2 regions of the Pseudomonas sichuanensis genome follow, and region 2 is predicted to be linked to the other one. Evidence: riboswitches for the same ligand, from Rfam matches in the RefSeq annotation. Region 2 holds a riboswitch; the other holds the start of a gene.
The links. A riboswitch is a leader RNA that binds a small molecule or an ion and turns the genes downstream of it on or off. The one in region 2 is predicted to bind cobalamin.
Positions count from the first base shown of each region.

Region 1: linked by a shared signal. The riboswitch ahead of LOY51_RS14200 (CbtB domain-containing protein) and the one ahead of LOY51_RS16010 (ABC transporter substrate-binding protein) in region 2 are both predicted to bind cobalamin.

Region 1 covers NZ_CP087185.1:3,138,911-3,146,536, reverse strand. Annotated here, with positions in the region: gene cobM (precorrin-4 C(11)-methyltransferase) at 1-581, opposite strand, end outside; gene LOY51_RS14210 (cobalamin biosynthesis protein) at 610-1,020, opposite strand; gene LOY51_RS14205 (CbtA family protein) at 1,020-1,715, opposite strand; gene LOY51_RS14200 (CbtB domain-containing protein) at 1,726-1,911, opposite strand; cobalamin riboswitch at 2,009-2,234, opposite strand; cobalamin riboswitch at 2,295-2,493, shown strand; gene cobW (cobalamin biosynthesis protein CobW) at 2,595-3,662, shown strand; gene cobN (cobaltochelatase subunit CobN) at 3,666-7,427, shown strand; gene LOY51_RS14185 (magnesium chelatase ATPase subunit I) at 7,430-7,626, shown strand, end outside.
Region 2 covers NZ_CP087185.1:3,565,921-3,573,546, reverse strand. Annotated here, with positions in the region: gene LOY51_RS16030 (OprD family porin) at 171-1,508, opposite strand; gene LOY51_RS16025 (pseudoazurin) at 1,505-1,939, opposite strand; gene LOY51_RS16020 (ABC transporter ATP-binding protein) at 1,957-2,745, opposite strand; gene LOY51_RS16015 (FecCD family ABC transporter permease) at 2,742-3,758, opposite strand; gene LOY51_RS16010 (ABC transporter substrate-binding protein) at 3,755-4,768, opposite strand; cobalamin riboswitch at 4,882-5,079, opposite strand; gene LOY51_RS16005 (acetyltransferase domain-containing protein) at 5,106-6,272, opposite strand; gene LOY51_RS16000 (hypothetical protein) at 6,495-6,944, shown strand; gene LOY51_RS15995 (ParA family protein) at 7,321-7,626, opposite strand, start outside.

The DNA.
Region 1 (7,626 bases), 430 kb from region 2:
GGCCAGGTGGCGCGATGGACCACGGCGATCGGGCAGTCGGCGCCGTAATGGGGCAGGAGTTCCTCGACGATCCGCGCCAGGTTCTTGATGCCCAGATGGATGGCCAGGGTGCTGCCATGCCGGGCCAAGTCGGCCAGTTGTTCGCCGGCCGGCATCGGTGAGCTGTCGCCGTAACGGGTCAGGATCACCGTTTGCGACACCTCTGGCAGGGTCAGCTCGCAACCCAGCAGCGCGGCGCTGGCGGCGGTGGCCGTCACGCCGGGGATGATCTGGTAGTCGATGCCCAGTTCGCGCAGTTGGCGGATCTGCTCACCGATGGCGCCATACAGGCTGGGGTCGCCGCTATGTACCCGGGCCACGTCCTGGCCGTTGGCGTGGGCCTGGCGCATGGCCTCGACGATCTGCTGCAGGTGCAGTTCGGCACTGTTGATCACTGTCTCGGCACGGTGCCCTTCGAGCACGGCAGCGGGTACCAGCGAGCCGGCATAGATGATCACCGGGCACTGGCGGATCAAACGCTGGCCCTTGACCGTGATCAGTTCCGGATCGCCGGGGCCGGCGCCGATGAAGTAGACCGTCATGGGGAGTCCTTGCAGGTAAAAGGGCGGATTATCCGCCGATGGCCAGCGCCAGGGTAGCGCCGCCGAGTCGCTGGCGCGGTACGCGCAGGCCAGGCTGCAGCGATTCGCGGCCAGCCAGGGCCAATGCGGCGCTTTCGGCCACACCCCAGCAGCCGGTCTGGGCGAAGGCGATGGCCGAGCGCTGGCTGAGCAGCGGCTCGAAGCCGAGCAGTTGCCCGGCATCGAAACAGATGAACGGCAGCCCGAGGCGCTCGGCCAAGGCCAGCAGGCCTGGCTCCCGGGCCTTTGGCGCGATGCTGGCGATGCCGCGCAGCGCGCTGAGCGGCAGGGCATGCTCGGCCAGGGTCTGGCGCAGCAGGACCGCCAGGGTCTCCACCGGGCAACCCCGGCGGCACCCAAAGCCGGCATACAGCGCCGGCGGCTTTGCAGATTCCAGCATCAGGCTTGACTGTAGCGACGGTACAGCCAGGCGCTGAGCAGGCCCAGGGCCACCCAGAAGGCGGCATTGGTCAGCCAGGAAGCGATCTTGAACTGGGTTTCCAGTGCCTCGGGTGCCAGGCTTTCATGCACCGCTGGCTGTGGCGCGCCGATCACGTGGGGCACAATCAGCAGCGCCGCGCCAAGTACCTTCAACAGCCAGTGGCGACCGAACACCAGCAATGCCAGGCCAGTGGCGGTGGCGGCGGCGGTGCCGATCCACCAGGTCTGGCGTTGGCCCAGGTCGGCAGCGGCGGTGCCCGGCAGCTCCGGCGGCAGGCCCAGGGTCGGCGCCAGGCAGAACACCGCAAAGCCGGCCAGGCCCCACAGCGCGCCGGTGCTGACCCGGCCCGGCTCGCGCAGGCTATACAGCGCGACGAGGATCAGCGCAAAGCCGACGGCTACCACCAGGTTGCCACCGGTGGTGGACAGCACGCGTTGCCAGCCGTCTTCCGGCGCCCAAGCTTCGGCGCTGTGCTCATGCTCGTGGGGGGCGGCGGCTTCGCCATGCTCATGGTGCTCGGCTGCCGGGGCGGCGCTTTCATAGGTCTCCGCCTGCAGAATCAGCGGTGCGACCCAGAAGCTTTGCAGCAGTGTCAGCAGCAGGGCGGCGAGCAGCCCACTGAAGCCCGCAGTGCGGGCAATACGGGTAATCATGCGGGGCTACTCAGTGGCAGGGGAAGGCGGCGCTGTGGCGGGTGTCGTGGGCAGCGTTGTGCACCGCCTCGATGTGCGAGAAGCCGGCGAAGTAAACCAGGCACAGGCCCAGCAGGCTGGCGCCGATGGCGATGACCATGCGCTGGCTGAGTGTGGCGGGGGTGGAGATGCTGTGTTTTGTGCTGGTAATCGGCATGACGCGTTCCTCTGCTGCTTTTATTGGGGCAACGGGCAGGCGCGGCGCTCCCGGGCAGGACAGCCCAGGGAATACGACAGCGCCCGCCCACCGCGGGGTGTTGATGTGGTGTCAGGCCGGTCTCCGGGCTGGCGAGGTGGAGCGGTGCTCCATCTATTGGCGTCACCTTCCCATGCCTGTTGAACCGGCACAGTGGTCAAGACGCTTCACTCGCTTACCGTTGCGGGGGCAGCACCGGCCTTGTCCGCTGTCTATTAAAGACGCTGGACGCACCGGTTTCCCGTTTCACCCCCAATGGGGGCACCTGAACGCAGTGCGCTAGCAAATCATGGGGCGTGGCTTGCGTCAATCGCCCCAGCGGTTGACCGGTGTCGGGCGGATGCGTAGCCTTGCCGCTTCGAGGTTCTCCGGCCCAGGCCGGAGCTAAGACGGGAACGCGGTCCAAGCCGCGGCTGCCCCCGCAACTGTAAGCACTCAAAAGGATCGGCACAGCCACTGCGCAAGCGCGGGAAGGCGCCATCCCCCCGGCACCGCTGCCGGAACAGTGCAAGCCAGGAGACCTGCCTCGCAACGTTTTCGACTATCAACCGGGCGGGGTGATCCGGTGGCGAACGCGCCCGGCCGGCAACGCCCGAGGCTGTCGTCCCGCATGCCCGCGCCATTGCTGCCAAGGGCATCGCGACATGAAAACACTGGCCAAGCTCCCCGTCACCATCGTCACCGGCTTCCTCGGCTCGGGCAAGACCACCTTACTGCGCCACATGCTCGACAACGCCCAGGGCCGCCGCATCGCGGTGATCGTCAACGAGTTCGGCGAGCTGGGCATCGATGGCGAAATCCTCAAGCAGTGCAGCATTGGTTGCACTGAAGAAGAAGCCAACGGCCGCGTCTACGAGCTGGCCAATGGCTGCCTGTGCTGCACCGTGCAGGAAGAGTTCTTCCCGGTGATGCGCGAACTGGTGGCGCGCCGCGGCGACCTCGACCACATCCTTATCGAAACCAGCGGCCTGGCCCTGCCCAAGCCCCTGGTGCAAGCCTTCCAGTGGCCAGAAATCCGCAACGCCTGCACCGTCGATGCGGTTATCACCGTGGTCGACAGCCCGGCAGTGGCCGCCGGCACCTTCGCCGCCTACCCGGACCAGGTCGACGCCCAGCGCAAGCTCGACCCCAACCTGGACCACGAGTCGCCGCTGCATGAACTGTTCGCCGACCAGCTGGCCAGCGCCGACCTGGTGGTGTTGAACAAGGCCGACCTGATCGACGCCGAAGGCCTGGCCAAGGTTCGTGCCGAAGTCGCCGAAGAGCTGCCGCCAGCGGTGAAAGTGATCGAAGCCAGCAGTGGCCGCCTGCCGCTGGAAGTGCTGCTGGGCGTCGGTGCCGAATCCGAGGCGCACATCGACGGCCGTCGCACCCACCACGATTCGCACCACGACGGCGATGACCACGACGATCACGACCATGACGCCTTCGACTCGATCTCCATCGACCTGCCAGAGGCCGACGAAAGCCTGCTGCTCGATGCCCTGACGCAACTGGTCACCGAGTTCGGCATCCTGCGCGCCAAAGGCTTCGCCGCCATTCCCGGCAAGCCGATGCGCCTGCTGATCCAGGGCGTGGGCACGCGCTTCGACAAGCACTTCGACCGCGCCTGGCGCACTGACGAGCCGCGCATCACCCGCCTGGTGCTGATCGGCCAGGACCTCGATGCCGTGCACCTGGAAGCGCGCCTGCGCCAGTCCCTGGGCGCCTGACCCATGCACCTGCTGAGGACCCAGCCCGGCGGCTTCGTGCCGGACGACAGCATTGCCGACCTCGGCCAGACTCCCGCCGAGCTGGTGATCCTCTGCAGCGGCGATTCGCACCTGGCGCTGCTCGCCGAAACCGCCGAGCAGTTGCCGGACGACTTCCCCAGCGTGCGCCTGGCCAACCCCATGCAGGTGCAGAACCACGCCTCGGTCGACCTGTATGTAGACGAGGTGCTGCGCCACGCCAAGGTGATCCTGGTGTCGCTGCACGGCGGCGTCGGTTACTGGCGCTATGGCGTCGAGCAACTGGTGGAACTCAGCCAGCGCGGCGTGCAACTGATCCTGGTGCCCGGCGATGACCGCCCCGACCCGGAACTGACCGACCTGGGCACGGTGCGTGGCGAGCAGGCCGAACGCCTCTGGCACTACCTGCGCCAGGGTGGCAAGGCCAACGCGGTCAGCCTGTTCAATTGCCTGGCCAGCCAGTGGTTGGGGCGTGACTACGCCTGGGATGAACCGCAGCCGTTGCCGCGTACTGCGGTTTACCACCCGGCCAAGGCCAGCGCCCAGTTGCAGGACTGGTACGCCGACTGGCATCCCGAGCAGCCGGTGGCGCCACTGTTGTTCTATCGCTCGCACCTGCAGGCGGCCAACACCGCCTTCATCGACGTGTTTTGCCAACGCCTGCAAGCCTGTGGCCTGAACCCGCTGCCCATTGCCGTGGCCAGCCTCAAGGAGCGCGCCTGCCTCGACCAGGTCGAGGCCTGGCTCGATGAAGTGCAGGCTGAAGTGGTGATCAACACCACCGGCTTTGCCTTGTCCAGCCCCGAACAGCCCAACCTGCGCCCATTGCGCCGCGATGTACCGGTGCTGCAGGCGATCTGCGCCCAGGACAACCAACCGGCCTGGGAGCAGAGCGAACAGGGCTTGGGCGCTCGCGACCTGGCCATGCACATCGCCTTGCCGGAACTGGACGGGCGCATCATCACCCGCCCCGTGAGCTTCAAGGACCTGGCCTGGCGCAGCGAGCGCAGCCAGTCCGACGTGGTCTGCTACCGGGCCCACCCTGAACGCATGGACTTCGTCGCCGAACTGGCGCGGCGCTGGGTCGAGCTGGCGCGCCTTGACAACCAGGCGAAGCGCGTGGCGCTGGTGCTGGCCAACTACCCGACCCGCGATGGACGCATCGGCAATGGCGTCGGCCTGGATACGCCCGGCGCCGCACTCAACATTCTCAAGGCCTTGCAGGCGCAGGGTTACCCGGTGGCCGGCCTGCCCGACAGTGGCACCGAACTGATCCACCAGTTGCTCGGCGGGGTGACCAACGACCTCGACCACCTCGACCAGCGCCCCTGTGCCCAGAGCCTGAGCCTGGCCGATTACCACAGCGCCTTCACCGCCTTGCCCGAAGCCAACCAGCGCGCCGTGCTGGAACGTTGGGGCCCGCCCGAACAGGACCCGATGTACCGCAGCGGGCGTTTGATGGTGGCCGGCCTGCGCTACGGCCTGACCTTCGTCGGCATCCAGCCCGCGCGCGGCTACCAGGTCGACCACAGCGCGGTGTACCACGACCCCGACCTGGTGCCGCCCCACGGCTACCTGGCGTTCCACTTCTGGCTGCGCAACGGCTATGCCGCCGATGCGCTGATTCACGTCGGCAAGCACGGCAACCTGGAGTGGCTGCCGGGCAAGGGGGTCGGGCTGTCCAATGAATGCTGGCCAGACGCCTTGCTCGGCCCGCTGCCGAACATCTACCCGTTCATCGTCAACGACCCGGGCGAGGGCGCCCAGGCCAAACGGCGCACCCAGGCGGTGATCATCGACCACCTGATGCCGCCGCTGACCCGTGCCGAAACCTATGGCCCGCTGCGCCAGCTGGAGCAGCTGGCTGACGAATACTACGAAGCGCAGCTGCTTGACCCGCGCCGTGCCCAGGAGCTGCAGCGCGACATCCTCGAACTGCTCAAGGCCAACCACATCGACCGCGACCTGCAGCTCGAAGGCCAGCTGGACGACGCGGCGGTGTGGCTGCCGCGGCTCGACACCTACCTGTGCGACCTCAAGGAATCGCAGATCCGCGATGGCCTGCATGTGTTCGGCCAGTCGCCCCAGGGCCGGCTGCGCAGCGACACGCTGTTGGCGCTGCTGCGGGTGGAACGCGGTGACGGCAAGGGCGGCAATGCCAGCCTGATCCGCGCCCTGGCCCGGGCGCTGGGGCTGGGCTTCGACCCGCTCGATTGCGACCTCGGCCAGGCCTGGGAGGGTCCACGCCCGGCGCTGCTACAGCAGCTGGACGCGGCGCTGTGGCGCACGGCCGGGGATACCCGTGAACGGCTCGAACTGCTGGCGTTGACATTGATCGAACAGGCGCTGGAAGGCGACTGCCCACTTGATGGGCAGGCTGACTGGCAACCGGTGCGCGAGGTGCTGCAAGCGCTGGTCGAGCAGGTCGCCCCCAACCTGGACGCCTGCGGCGCTGCCGAAATCGACGGCCTGCTGGCGGCCCTGGCCGGGCGTTTCGTCCCCGCCGGGCCCAGCGGCGCGCCGAGCCGTGGCCGCCTGGACGTGCTGCCCACCGGGCGCAACTTCTATACCGTCGACGTACGCAACCTGCCCACCACCACCGCCTGGCGCCTGGGCTTCGCCTCGGCCAACCTGATTCTTGAACGCCACCTGCAGGACCACGGCGACCACCTGCGCCAGTTGGGCCTGTCGGTGTGGGGCACGGCCACCATGCGCACCGGCGGCGACGATATTGCCCAGGCCATGGCGCTGATGGGCGTACGCCCGGTATGGGCAACCGGCAGCCAGCGCGTCGACGACTTCGAGATCTTGCCGCTGAGCCTGCTCGATCGCCCACGGGTCGATGTCACGCTGCGGGTCTCGGGCTTCTTCCGCGATGCCTTCGGTAACCTGATTCGCCTGTTCGACGCGGCGGTGCAGGCGGTGGCCGCGCTCAACGAGCCGGATGACCTCAACCCGCTGGCCGCCCGCGTGCGTGCCGAGCGTCAGGCGCTGCTCGATGACGGCCTGGATGAAGAGCTGGCGGCACGCCAGGCCGGCTGGCGCGTGTTCGGCGCCAAGCCCGGCGCCTATGGCGCTGGGGTGCAGAACGCCATCGACGGTCGCCTGTGGCACAGCCGCGACGATTTGGCCGAGGTCTACCTCAACCACGGCGGCTACGCATACGGCGCCAGCGACGAAGGCACCCCGGCCCGCGCACGTTTCGCCCAGCGCCTGAGCCAGGTGCAGGCGGTGCTGCAGAACCAGGACAACCACGAGCACGACCTGCTCGATTCCAACGACTACTACCAGTTCCAGGGCGGCATGCTGGCCGCCGCCGAGACCCTGGCTGGCACCACCCGGGCCAGCTACCACGGTGACCACAGCCAGGCCGACCGGCCGCGTATCCGTACCTTGAAGGAAGAGCTCAACCGGGTGATCCGCGCCCGCGCGCTCAACCCCAAGTGGATCGACGGCGCCAAGCGCCATGGCTATAAAGGTGCCTTCGAGCTGGCGGCGACGGTCGATAACCTGTTTGCCTTCGACGCCACCACCGGGCTGATCGACGACCATCATTACCAAGGCCTGGCCGACGCCTACGTGCTCGACCCGGCGACCCGTGATTTCATGCGCGAGCACAACCCCGAAGCCCTGCGCGACCTCACCGAGCGCCTGCTGGAAGCCCAGCAGCGCGGCCTGTGGCAGGACCCGGGCGACTACCGCGAGAGCCTCGAGCAACAGTTGCTCGAAGGCGAGGAAGACTGCTGAACATGAACGAACCTGTGCAATTCCCCCTGGCCGCCGTGGTGGGGGCCGACGAACTGAAGCTGGCCCTGTGCCTGACCGCCATCGACCCGAAGATCGGCGGTGTGCTGATCGAAGGCCCGCGCGGCATGGCCAAGAGCACCCTGGCTCGAGGCCTGGCCGACCTGCTGGGCGATGGGCCGTTCGTCACCTTGCCGCTCGG
Region 2 (7,626 bases):
GCGTCGTACCAACAAGGCGGACCAGGTAATGGCACAGGAAAGACTGGCCCGAAACAAACTGTGGGAGCGGGTTTACCCGCGAAGCGCCGCGCGGGCGGCGCTCGATCTTGAGGGCGCTGCACATCTGTCGCCCTGCACTTGGTGGCCCACATCCGGTCGTCAAAGGACCCTCAGAACCCCCCGCTGATCGGCCACTCCACCGCCACCCTAATCTGATCCCCATCCAGCTCCGCCTGCGCCGTATCCCCCCGGTGCACGTTATGCCGCAGCGAAACCGCCACCCCCTTGGCCGCCCCACTCTGCACCACATAGCGCGCCTCCAGGTCCCGCTCCCAGTGCTTGCCATCCTTGCCATACCCCAGATACGCATACCCCCCACGCGGATCGACATGGGTGCCATCGATATCGAACCCACGCACATACAAGGCCGTCAGGCTCAACCCCGGCACGCCATAGGCCCCCATGTTCAGGTCATACCTGGCCTGCCACGACTTCTCGTTCGGCGCATTGAAGTCCGACAACTGCACGGCGTTACCCAGGTAGATCGCCCCGCGGCTGACGTAGTCGAACGGCGTGTTGCCGTCCACCTGCTGCCAGCCCAGGCTGAACGCGTGCGGGCCCTGGGCGTAGCGCGAGACCAGGCTCCAGGTGGTGTTGTCGATGCGCCCGGACAGGGCCTTGCCAGTGTCGGTGGTGCGGTACAGGTTGAGGTCAAGGCTCAGGCTGCGCTGGTCGTCGAAGGCGTGGCTGAGGGTGCTGCCGAGGTAGTGCTGGTTCCAGGTGTCCTGGTAGCGGGAACTGTACAGGCTGGCGCTGACGTTGGCGGTCGGGTTCCACACGGCGCCTGCCAGGTCGAAGCTGTTGCCCTGGCGGCCGTTGGAGTAGTTCACCACGAAGCCTTGATCGTGGCTGGAGGCATTGCGGTCGGTACCTTCGTTGAAGTGCCCGGCCACCAGCTTGAGCCGGTCGATCTCGTTGCTGGTGAGGAACCAGCCGGTGAAGGTCTCGGGCAACAGGCGGCTGTCTGATGAGCTGAACACCGGGGTCTTGACCCGTTGCTCGCCGTAGGCCAGCACGGTGTTGGAGGCGCGCAGCTTGACCGCCGCGCCACCCCGGCTGTATTCGCTCTTGGGGTGGCCGTCGTTGTCGATGGCCAGCAGGCGCGCCTTGCCGGCGCGGCCGCCGCCGCTGTCGAGCTGCACGCCAAGGTAGGCATGGGCATCGACGCCCACGCCGATGAGGCCTTGAGTGAAGCCGGAACTGAATGTACCCATCAGGCCGTAGGCCCATTCCTCGGCCTTGCCGCTGCGTTCGGCGCGGGGTTTGTAGGCGTTGCGCGCGGCACTGTTGCGCCCGCCGTTGCGGTAGTCGCGCTGGTCGTAGACGGTGCGGTTGAGCAGGCTCCAGCTGCTGTCTTCGACGATGCCATTGGCCTTGGACTGGGCAGATTCGCCCAGGGCCAGCGGGCTGAGGCCAAGCAGCGGCAGGGCGATGAACAGCGGTTTCATTGCGCGGCCTCCAGCTTTTGCAGCTGCGCGGCGAGGCGGCTGGCCGCGCGGGCGGGCAGGGCGCCTGGCAACTGCGCCGGCGTGGGTTCGCCCACCTGCACCAGCATCACCATGCCCATCGCCAGATGCGGGATGCACTGGATGCCATACAGCCCGGGCTGGCTGAAGGTGTATTCGTACGGCTGGTTGAGCTTGCTTTTGAACGCTTCGGCGCCTGCCGGCAGCAGGCCAGGAATGCTCGCCGCGTTGTGCCCGGCCTGGGTCGGCAGAAAGCGCACGGTGTCGCCCGGGGCAATGCGCAGGTGGTCCGGCTCGTAGACCATCGCCCCCTCGGCGCCGCGGTTGAGCATCTTCACTTCGAACACCTCGGCCTGGGTGGCGGTGGTGGTCAGCAAGGCGGCAAGCAGCAGGGCGGCGGAGCGGGGCGGCATGGGCGGAACTTCCTGGTTCAGGGGGCGCGAAAACGCAGGATGCGCGCGCCGTCGAAGGGATCGGTTAGGTAGTGGGCGTGTACGCCGAAAGTGCTCAGCAGGCGCTCTGGGGTGAGTACGGCTTCGGGCTTGCCGAGGGCCACCAGGCGGCCCTGGTCGAGCACGGCCAGGCGGTCGCAGGTGAGCGCCTGGTTGAGGTCGTGCAGGGCCACCAGGGTGGTCACCGGCAGCGCCTGGACCTGTTGCAGCAGGCTCAGCTGGTGCTGGATATCCAGGTGGTTGGTCGGCTCGTCGAGCAGCAGCAGTTGCGGGCGCTGGGCCAGGGCGCGGGCGATGTGCACGCGCTGGCGTTCGCCACCGGACAGCTCGCGCCAGATGCGCTGGCTGAGGTGGCTGGCGTCGACATCGGCCAGGGCTTGCTCGACGATGGCGCGGTCGGCCTTGCCGAAGGGCGCCAATGCCGAGAGCCAGGGTGTGCGGCCCAGTGCCACGGCTTCGAAGACACTGATGGCGTCCTGGGTGTCGGCCTGTTGCTCGACCAGTGCCAGCTGCTGGGCGATGCGCCGGCGTGGCAGTGTCGCCAAGGGTTCCCCGAGCAAGTGCACCTTGCCCGTGGTGGGCGTGCGCAGGCCGGCGAGCAGCTTGAGCAAGGTGGATTTGCCCGAGCCGTTGGGGCCGACGATACCGAGGGTTTCACCGGGGCGCACGGCCAGGTCGATACCTTGCAGCACCTCGCGGTCACCCAGGCGCAGGCTCAAACCTTGGCAGGCGAGCGGGGCGACTTCCAGCGAGTTCATCACGGTCATGGGCGCCCCCGGCGGCTGACCAGGATCAGCGCGAACACCGGTGCACCGATCAGCGCGGTGACCACGCCCACGGGGATCACCTGGCCGGCGATCAGGGTGCGCGAAAGGATGTCGGCGACGATCAGGAACAGCGCGCCCCCGAGGGCGCTGGCCGGCAGCAGGCGGCTGTGGCCGGGGCCGAGCAGCAGGCGCAGGGCGTGGGGGATGACCAGGCCGACGAAACCGATGGCGCCGACGATCGACACCATCACCGCGGTCACCAGCGCCGTGCAACTGATCAGCAGCAACTGGGTGCGGCGTACCGGCACGCCCAGCGAGGCGGCGGAATCGGCGCCGAAGGTGAAGGCGTCCAGTGCACGGCGGTGCCACAGGCACACCGCCAGGCCAAGCACGGCCACCGGCAGTGCCAGCCACACCGACGGCCAGCGCACGCCGCTGAGGTTGCCCAGCAGCCAGAACAGGATGCCGCGCGCCTGCTCGGCGGTGGCCGACTTGGTGATCAGGAAGGCGGTCAGGGCGTTGAACAGTTGCGACCCGGCAATGCCTGCCAGGATCACCTGGGCGTTGTTGTGGCTGCTGGCACTGGCGCGCGACAGCAAGAGCACCAGGCCGAACGCCGCCAGCGCGCCGATGAAGGCGCCGCCGGACAGCGACAGCGCTGCGCCGCCCAGGCCAAGCAGGCCGACCGCCACGGCGCCGGTCGAGGCGCCTGCGGACAGGCCCAGCAAGTAGGGCTCGGCCAGCGGGTTGCGCAGCAACGCCTGCAGCACCACGCCGCAAGTGGCCAGGCCCGCGCCGCAGGCGGCGGCGACCAGAGTGCGCGGCAGCCGGTAGTTCCAGACGATGCCGGCGTCGATCGGGTCGAGGGCGTGGCCGGCCTGCCACAGCTGGTTGGCCAGCACCTGCCAGACCAGGTCGATGCTCAGGCGGGTTTCGCCGATGGCGATGCCGGCGAGCATGGCCAGCAGCAGGGCGGCCAGCGCGGCAATGGCGAGGGGCAGCAGGCGGCTCATGGTTGTGGCGCTTGGCCGTTGGCGAAGGCTGCGGACAACCGCTCAAGGCCACGGAACAGGCGAATGCCGGCCTGCATGGCGTCGGCATCGAGGACTATGATGCGGCCGTTTTTCACGGCGTCCATGTTCTTGGTTACCGGGTCGCTGCGCAGGAATTCGAGCTTCTTCTGGAAGTCGTCGGCGGGGAAGCGGCGGCGGTCCATGCGGGCGATGATCAGCCAGGTGGGGTTGGCTTTGGCCAGGGTTTCCCAACCCACGGTGGGCCATTCTTCGCTGGACTCGACCACGTTGCGCACGCCCAGGGTCTGCAGCATGAAGTCGGCCACGCCCTGGCGGCCGGCGACGTAGGGGTCGATCTCAAGGTCGGCGCTGGAGAACCAGAACAGTGCGCTGGTGCCGGCAAGGTCCTTGCCGGCCAGTTGCTGTCTGGCATGCTCCAGCTGGCCCTTGAGTTGCGCGTTCAGCGCCGTGCCACGGTCCTGCACGTCGAAGATCTCGGCCAGCTGGCTGACGCTCTTGTAGATGGTCTCGACCTTGAACGGCTGCAGGCGGGTGCCGTCGGCGCCGACCAGGTTGTCCTTGCCTTCGCAGTCGGACGGCAGCAGGTAGGTGGGGATCTTCAGCTCGGCGAACTGCTCGCGGGTGCCGACCACGCCCTGGGCGCCGACCATCCATTCGAACTGTACGGCCACCAGTTGCGGGCGTTTGCCCACCACCGCTTCGAAGCTGGGGTCGTTGTCGGCCAGGCGCTCGACCTTGTCATTCTGCGTCTTGAACTCGGGCAGCACGTTGTTGAACCACAGCGAGGTGCCGGCCAGTTTGTCGCCCAGGCCCAGCGCATAGAGCATCTCGGTGCCGGCCTGGCCGATGGTCACGGCGCGCGCGGGCGCCTGGGCGAAGGTTTGCGGCACGCCGCAGTTTTCGACGGTGAGCGGGTAGTGCGTGGCGGCGGCCTGGGCCAGGCCGGTCAGCGACATGGCGGCGAGCAGGGTGGCGATACGGGGCAGCATGGTCGGGCGATCTCCTGTCGAAGGGTGCACGGAATGAGCACGGACAGGCATCGCCAGGCTTCGGGCAGGGCGCCCGAGGCAACTAACGGATGGCCATCCCGGACACCCCGCCGGTTGGTGAACATGTGCCGGCAGGTCTCCTGACTGGTGCGTCCTGGCCCTGCGCCAGCCTTCCCGGACACAAGGTCCAGTGGCATCGATGGCGCGGGCTCGGCACCTACAGTTGCGGGGGCAGTTCCCTTTGGCGCGCGTGTGGCGGCCTGGGGATTCCCTATTAATTCCGAGTGGAAACCGGCGGGCGGCATGGTAGACCATCACCCGCCGGGTGAAAACGCCTTTACAGGTATTTGAGCCAGGCGATGTCGCGCCGGCGTGCCTTAAGGCGGGCGAACCCACGCACCGGCAGGTACAGCGCCGCAGCCAGCAGCACGGCACTCAGCCACACCGCGGCAATGCCGTCGAAGCCGAAATAGTCGCCGTGGTTGAGGCCCAGCAGCGCCACGCAGGCCAGGTAAAGCAGCTTGAGCACGTACAGGTGCAGCAGGTAGAAGAACATCGGTGCGGCGCCGAACACCGCCAGCATGCTGATCCAGCGGGCGGACCCTGCGCGCTCGAAGCCGCGCAGCAGCAACAGGCCGGTGCCCAGGGTAAGGGCGAGGAACAGCAGTGACGGCGGGTATTTGGTGATGTTGAAGAAGCTCATCAGGGTTTGCGTGACACTTGGGTAGCTGTTCCACGGCGCTTCGCCGTAGCCGTTGAGCAGGCGCAGCACGGCGAAACCGAGCAGTGCGGCGGTGCCGGCCAACAGCAAACGGTTCTGGCGCTCGGCGGCATTGCTGGTGCGGGCGAACCACGGGCCCAGGCCATAACCCAGGGCGATCACGCCAATCCACGGCAGCACCGGGTAGGAGGTGCGCAGGCGCAGGCTGTCGGTCGCTTGCAGCCAGCCACGGTCATGCAGGATCGCCCAGGGCACGTGCAGCGCCGACTCCGGGCCGAAATGCAGGCCATCGAGCAGGTTGTGCCCGGCCACGATCAGCGCACCCAGCGCCAGCAGTGCCGGGCGCGGCAGCCACACCAGCAGCGACAGGGCGATCATGCTGATACCGATGGCCCAGATCACCTGCAGGTAGATCACGCTCGGCGGCAGTTGGAAGGTCCAGGCGAAGTTGACCAGGGTGAACTCCAGCGCCACCAGGAACAGCCCGCGCTTGAACAGGAATGCCGAGACGTCGCTGCGGCCTTGGTACTTCTCGCCGTACAGCCAGGCCGACAGCCCGGTCAACAGCACGAACACCGGCGCGCACAGGTGGGCCAGGGTGCGGCTGGCGAACAGGCTGGGGTCGGTGGCGTCGATGCTCATCGGGTCGCTGACCTGGCGATGCAGGAAAAAGGTTTCGCGCACGTGGTCGAGCAGCATGAACAGGATCACCAGGCCGCGCAGGGCATCGATGCTCTGCAGGCGCTGGGTGATCAGGGTGGGGGAGGCGGTGGCGCTGGTCATCGGCAAGGGGTCGCAGGCAGGAATGAATGTCAAATGAAACGTTATCTTATAACTATTTGGCTTGAGCTGAACAGAGGCTTGGGTGGGTAAATCTGCATGCCCGCCTGGAGCGAGTGCCATCTAGTGGCGATTGGCCTGCTCGAGACACTTGTGCTTTAGCGAGCATTGGTGGATACATGCAGGCCGCGTGATGCTGAATGTAATTTGCCGACAAGGACTGCCATGAAACCCACCCATCTGCTACTGGCCTCATTGCTGACGTTGCCGTGCGCCTCGGCCCTGGCCGACAGCTGCCGCAAGAACATCCAGGGCGGCGAGGATTGCCGCTACAGCGACGGCACTACCTCAACCAGCCGCGCCAATATCATGGGCGGCTTCGATACCACCTACAGCGACGGGCGCCGCTCCAGCAGCCGCTCGAATATTCAGGGTGGGTTGGATACGCGCTACAGCGACGGCAGTTCTTCCAGTAGTCGCTCGAACATCCAGGGTGGGCAGGACACGCGCTACAGCGATGGCCGCTCTTCCAGCAGCCGGGCGAATATTCAGGGTGGGCAGGATACGCGCTACAGCGATGGCAGCTCTTCCAGTAGTCGGTCGAATATTCAGGGCGGGCAGGACACGCGTTACAGCGGTGGTAGCGGTGAGCGTGATCAGGGGCGGCGGTGGTAGGGGCTGCTGTGTGTTCGGCTGGGTATCTTCAGCGCCTATGAGATCGAGCGCCGCCCGCGCGGCGCTTCGCGGGTAAACCCGCTCCCACAGTTTGTTTCGGGCCAGTCTTTCCTGTGCCATTACCTGGTCCGCCTTGTTGGTACGACGCGGTTTCAGTGTGGGCGTTGCCGCCGCCCCACATGACTCAAGGCATGCACCAAGGCAGGCACCGGTACTTTCACAGGAATAATTGGCCCGAAATAAACTGTGGGAGCGGGTTTACCCGCGAAGCGCCGCGCGGGCGGCGCTCGATCTTGAGAGCGCTGCAAAATTACCACCCTACGCCTGCCCGCCCACACGCGCGACTAAGTCGGCCACTTGAACCCCCACACCCCCCTCACGCCGCCCGCTCCAGCACATCCAGCAACTCGACAAACTCCTGCGCCAGCCTGTGGCGCGGCGCCAGGTGCACCAGGGGCACGGCCGCTTCATGGGACTCGCGCATCTTGATCGAGTTGCTCAGGTACACCGGCAGCACCGGCAGCCCTTCGCCGCGCAACTGGTCGACCAGGGTCTGGTGCAGGGCGGTGCGCCCGGCGAACTGGTTGACCACCACACCTTCAACCTGCAACGCGGCATTGTGGTCCTGGCGCAGTTCGTCGACCTCGGCCATAACGTTAAGCAGCGCCTGGCGCGAGAAGCT